2 regions of the Paenibacillus shenyangensis genome follow, and region 2 is predicted to be linked to the other one. Evidence: riboswitches for the same ligand, from Rfam matches in the RefSeq annotation. Region 2 holds a riboswitch; the other holds the start of a gene.
The links. A riboswitch is a leader RNA that binds a small molecule or an ion and turns the genes downstream of it on or off. The one in region 2 is predicted to bind thiamine pyrophosphate.

Region 1 (3,215 bases), on a different contig from region 2:
ATACAAAGCAGCTCCCAAATGTACAGCAGCCATAACCAATGCTTCATTCAGCAGGGAAGGTATAAGCTGCTGCTCTGCCGGATTGTAGAGCATACCTTGTTCTGCATGGATATGTGGCTCTTCCAGGGCTAACCGCTGTTTATCCCACCATTCCAGTGAAACACCGGATGAATAGTCATGATTCACCTTATCGATCTTATCTGCAGCACTCAGTAACCCATTCGTGTAATTTGTCTTCAGATCCCTCTTATCCATGGGCAGCAGAAAACCTTCACTTCGCAATCCGCAGTGTATGCCAGTCAGCTCATACAGCTGCTCTGTCAGTTCGTTATAAAGTGAACGGCTATACAATGCCAATTTGCGCAGATCATCATGTACAAAATGCTCTGACTCTGCTGCCAGCATACCTCCTGCCGCTCCTGAAGAACCAGAGGCTGGCTGATTTTTCTCAACCAGAGCAACCTTCATCCCTTTTACTGATAATTCATAAGCAATAGACGCCCCAATTACACCGGCTCCAACTACTATTGCATCGTAATGACCATTGCTTCTCATAACATCTCCTGCCTCCCTGATCCGTTCTTGCTGATACGAGAAGATTCAGCAGCAGATAATGCCGCTTTGTAGGCTGCCACCTGTTGTGCCGGATGCTCTGCTGCGAAGATCCCGGACATTACAGCTATCCCAGCTGCGCCTGCACTTATTAGTTCCTCTGCATGATGAGGTTGTATTCCTCCAATCGCAATAACAGGAATATCTACGGCCGCACATATTTGCTTCAGCTGCTCCAACCCTCGGGCAGCAACTCCGGGTTTGGATGCTGTCTCATAGATATGACCATAAAAAAGATAATCCATTCCTTCCCGTTCTGCCTGGACCGCTTGTGCGATACTGTGTACCGATCTACCCAACAGAAAAGAATTTCCTTGCCAATAATCTGTTGCGAAGTCCGGTTCTTCGGCAACTTCAGCACATTTTGGGCTTTGCCTGTCGGCACCGATATCAATCTTATAGCTTCCTAATGCGGTTTTTGTATTCTGCTTTTCCGGCTGAGATCGGAATTGACTAAGATTCTGGTGTTCAGGCAAATGAGCACCACCCAGCTGCAGTTCTGCAGCAAGCTCGATTCTGCTATTCAGTCGGATAGCAGCAGCAGGTATTCCTTCCTTACGCATGGCTTGCACTAGTTCGTACACCTGATCATCAGACCACTGCTTTTCCCGGATATGAATTGCCGTTACCTGAGTATAGATCTGTCTACTGAGTGAAAGTATTTTCTCCGCCGTCTGATTACCTGTACTCACTACATGCAGCTCCATTATGCACCTCCCGCATACCTTTACTCTTTATCTGTATCATTGAATAGCAGACACCCTGTTGGCCTTTCCACGATGTAAGCCCGGACGCACATACTGGATAATGCAAAATAAATGCAAAAAAACCACCATCCCGAAGGAAAGTGGTTGTTATAAACAATAACAGAGCGATCTTATATCGCTGCTTGCCGAAGTATAATCTGGTGTATTTATTATATCCCGATATGCACTCCATGATTATACAATTCAGGAGATGCTGCTCATCCAGCCAGCAATATACAGGGAATACATAGATCCCTTATATGTACAAATATATGCTGATTGCTGTACTACTATTTCTTCATACAGCCTATGCCAGATAAAATAGATATATCCATATTATCCAAAATTATTCTTCTACCACTTCCCTACGCTGGTATAATCCAGATCAGGTACAAAGGGTTCGGCAATCAGTTCTGCCATCTCAGCCATTACAGGCTCCCCCAGTGCATTGTCGCTATTCAATTTAAGCATATTTATCTTAGCAAAACTATTCTGATAAAGCAAACCCTATGTAGAAACAGGAAACTTAACCACTGATCCCGAAATGACGGAAACTCCACCCAACTGTTCGAGAATGGCTGCTGTGAGGAAAAAAGACTGCCTCAACAATTCTGCAGAATCGGTATTGCTAAGATCCAGAATCAAGCGATGACGCAGAAAAGAAATCAGTTTTTGTGTATTCCATGCATCCTGAAAATCCTGGTAGTAATTCAATCGATACACGTTTTGCTGGATTCCAAGTTGGCGAATAATGTTGGAATGGATAAGTAACGATTCCGGTTGGTATGCACTGATCACAGGAATCCATAACTTGGAACGCATTACCTCGGTATTAGCATAATCGTCATAAAATGCTTTTAAATGTATGATATCCTGTCCCAGATCAACAACAACCAGATCAGCTTCTGCGAGAAGTGGCATTTGCTTTATTCCCGATCCTGCATCCATCAGAATCAGATCATAATCTCGTCCCGCGGTACAAAACAGGAATTTCCAGAACGGGTCATTTGGCTGAATATCCCCTTCCTTATCCGTACCTATCAGTAGATCAAGTCGATCTCGAAACAGTGGAATCATATAATCAGATACATTGCTTCGGGTTAGAATACCTGACTTGTATAAATAACGCAGTCGATCTATTCCCGGAACCGGCTTTTTTTGAGCATAATTCATAAGGATATCGGTACTTAGCACACCTGCTTCAATACCGTGCTGACGACATTGATTATGGCAAAGCAGCAATCTCAAGCGGTACTGCACAGAAGCAGTAATTGCTGTAACTGCTGCATGAAAGGCGGTTCTACCATGTCCTCCATCCGGACTCCAGAACATTACGGTAGTCATTTTTCTGCTCCTTTTCTTTTTGTTAGCGAAGATTGAACCATAATTTGCGTTTCCTGACCGATGAAGACAGCTCTTCGCCAAATAGTTTTTTTAATATAGCAGCTGTTGCCGGCTGGTTATCGAATGGATCTGGATGCCAGGGAATACTGTATACCTGTTCTGTATGCAGCTCATGCTTCAACCGCTCTACTGCATCGCTTGGAGACAGAGGCAGGTAATAATGCCATTTGTCCTGGGGATATCTATGCAAATCTGCAGCCATTTTCAGCACATCCTGATAACGCCATTCAGCGCCTGATCCAACTACAATAGGGATATCTGCACGCAAAAATTCTTCCAGTCTGGCATTCTGCTGATAACGTCCCAGATCGAGAATAATAAACCTGTAGCTTCCACCCAGTAGACCGACTACTTCTGCTCTGGCAGACTCACGCCAGTAATCTACTCCTTCCAGCGTAAACTTCCGTTCCTCCAGCAGCATCTGCTGCTCTGCCATGCCATTTACGGCTACCT
Region 2 (3,215 bases):
TCCTTCAAATACGGGATCATACAGGCTGCCTGAAGTGAACCCTGCCGGCGGCGCGTCATAGATCAGATTCTGGACGAATTGGCCGCTGATGTTCTCAGTCATCCGAGGCAGCAGGTGGCTGGATAAGGCAGTGCCTCGTACCTTGAAACCGACTTCAATACTTTCTTGCGGGTGGTCGATCAGCCTGTACATGGCATCGATAATATCGTCCGGATCATCCAGCGGCTTCATATCAATCTCGTGACCGCTGTAATTGGCGGCATGATCGGTCCAAGGCGTATTCATTACCCATGGATGTATGGCGCAGACATGAATATCCTTTCGTCCTTCCAGCTTCATCTCCTGATTCAGTGCATAGCTGAGACCGGAGACGGCAGATTTGCTGCCGCTGTAAGCTGCCAGGTAAGGAAAAGCAACCTTGCTGGCAAAGGAAGATACATTAATCAGCGTCCCGTATCCCTGTTGCTTGAACTGGCGTAGCGCATAGTGACTGCCATACATATTGCCAAGCAGATTGATCCGGGTCATTTGTGCTAGCGCATCTAATGGTGATTCGGTAAATGGACCGATTGCAATAGCTCCGGCATTGTTGACCCATACATCGATCCGGCCTAGTTCGGACATTGCTGTCTCGAATACGGCAGCAATACCTTCTTCCCGGCTGACATCGGCGGTGACAGCAATCATTTGGGGAGCATACTGCCGCTCCATTTCCTTGAGTAGATGGGTACGACGGGCGGCAATAACAACGCTGGCACCTTCGGCAGCAAGCCGCTCGGCAAGTCCACGTCCGGTACCACTGGAAGCTCCGGTGATGACAACATTTAACTGATCATGCGGTAGATGTGATGACATGATGTTCCCTCCAGAATAAATCTGACCTCTGTGAATTCCCTTTTATTTCCTTATTCCGATGTAATACACATACCCGTTGGTACAGGCATTTACTCGTTATTTGAGCAATTCATTCGATAATTATGACAAGCTGCCAAGCTGGCAGAAATGAGAGTACCGTGCATTTTGGTAGAGAAGAAGATAATTATTATGGAGAGGAGCAGCCTTGACAGGTGCATCGATGCTGTGTAGAGTAAAAGGCAATCAAACAGACTTCTGTCACACCCTGTTCCGGTATATTATGCAGGAATAGGGAGACAGCAGGCTTATATTGTGAAAGACCACTAGGGGAGCCATTTACTGGCTGAGACGAGATTGCCTCGGACCCTTGGAACCTGATCTAGTTCGTACTAGCGTAGGAAAGTGGAGACCGAGCAGGGCTAATTATGCCATTATTCTGCCGCTCCATTTGGAGCGGCTTTTTTGCGTGGATATGCAGCCGTCAGCGACTGTGATCCGGCGGCAGAGATACATATGAAGCCTGTGAGCATCCATTTTCCTCAGGGAGGTTCTTTCCGAATACTTCAGACAAGGGAGAGATAATAGTATGAGTTTTTCAGCAGAGATTAGACAGGCGGCCGATCCGGTATTTGAGGCCATTTATAACCATCCGTTTGTACAGGGGATTGCCAGAGGAGATCTGAAACCGGAACAGCTGGTTCATTATGTAAAGCAGGATTTTGAATATCTGAATGCCTTTATGCGGATCTATGGAACAGCGATCTCCAAATGCAGCAGCCGCGAGGATATGGACATGTTCAATCAGCAGATTTCCTTTGTACTGAACAGCGAAGTCCATCCGCATAATAACTTCTGTCATGTCGCCGGTGTGCCATATGAGCAGCTGCAGGGTTATCCGGTAGCACCATCTGCACACAACTATATCCGCCATATGCTGACCGCTGCGCAGGAAGGTGATTTGGGCGATATTCTCGCCGTACTGCTGCCATGTCCGTGGACGTACTGGGAAATTGGCAAGCGGCTGATGGAAGATGTAAAACCGGATGTATCCCATCCGTTCTATGACTGGATCGATTTCTATGGCAACCGTACCGATACGATTACGAGCCGGTTCTGCACAAGACTGGATGAGATTGCTGCGGCATCGACGCCGGCGCATCGGGAACGGATGAAGCAGCATTTTATCCTCAGCTGCCAGTTTGAATATATGTTCTGGGATATGGCTTATACGCTGGAAGATTGGCCGGTACAGCTGGAGGTAACCTCCGTATGAACTGGAAAATGAAAGAGGTTGTACTGACCGTTATTCTCGCGGTTGCCTGCGGCGTCCTGTATCTGGGCTGGTCAACGCTGTGGATTCCGATCTCGGCACTGGTCGGGCCGGTAGGCGCCGGATTTATGTTTGGGATCTGGATTATTGCCAGTCCCATCGTTGCATACATTATTCGCAAGCCTGGCGCAGCGCTGATCGCCGAAGTCGCCGCCGCAGCGGTCGAGATGCTGACAGGCAGCCATTTTGGACTGTCTGCCCTGCTGGTTGGTGTATTTCAGGGATTGGGAGCAGAGATTGCTTTTGCGATCTTTGGCTACAAACGATATAACGTGTTCACATTGATGCTATCCGGAGCACTGGCAGCTGTCGGCAGTATTGCCTACAATCTGGTAGCGAATGGCCTCGGCTATTATACAACCCAGATGTTCTTCCTGACGCTGGGTATTCACGTGATCAGCGGCATCGTGCTGGGCGGATTGCTGGCCAAGGTCATCGTCGAAGCATTGGCCCGTACCGGTGTACTGAATCCATATGAAATTATGAAATCACGCCGTAAACAGGGTAAATCGCATGCAATGGCATCTCGGGTGTAGGAACCTGTCGGTAGGCTTCGACCATCAGGAGGAGACCGTGCAAGTACTGGATCAGATCACCGTATCGATCCGGCGCGGGGAGAAGGTACTCATCCTCGGACCAAGCGGCAGTGGCAAATCCACGCTGCTGTCCGTCCTCTCGGGTATTATCCCGGATCACGTAGAAGCCGAAGTGACCGGAGAAATCGACCGTCAGGAAGCCTGCGGCGTCATGTTCCAAGACCCGGATTCCCAGTTCTGTATGCTGCATGTGGATGAAGAGATTGCGTTTAGCCTGGAGAATCGGCAGGTACCACGAGCAGAGATGGACAGTATCATTCAGCAGATGATGAGTATGGTCGGCCTGCATATCGCGCCGCATACGCCAATCGACACGCTATCCGGCGGCATGAAGCAGCGTCTTGCGCTCGCCTGTCTACTGGCGCTGGAGCCGGATGTATTATTCTTCGACGAACCGACTGCCCAGCTCGACCCGGTCAGCCGCAGGGATGTAT

Region 1: another riboswitch for thiamine pyrophosphate. It lies ahead of H065_RS26910 (thiamine phosphate synthase); the one in region 2 lies ahead of tenA (thiaminase II).

What each region holds. Positions count from the first base shown of each region.
Region 1 is NZ_AOIG01000008.1:208,558-211,772, forward strand. It holds gene thiO (glycine oxidase ThiO) at 1-555, opposite strand, end outside; gene H065_RS26910 (thiamine phosphate synthase) at 552-1,319, opposite strand; TPP riboswitch at 1,704-1,810, opposite strand; gene H065_RS0107620 (hypothetical protein) at 1,866-2,702, opposite strand; gene H065_RS0107625 (serine/threonine protein kinase) at 2,725-3,215, opposite strand, start outside.
Region 2 is NZ_AOIG01000014.1:84,492-87,706, forward strand. It holds gene H065_RS0112435 (SDR family NAD(P)-dependent oxidoreductase) at 1-855, opposite strand, end outside; TPP riboswitch at 1,171-1,273, shown strand; gene tenA (thiaminase II) at 1,442-2,128, shown strand; gene H065_RS0112445 (ECF transporter S component) at 2,125-2,721, shown strand; gene H065_RS0112450 (ABC transporter ATP-binding protein) at 2,699-3,215, shown strand, end outside.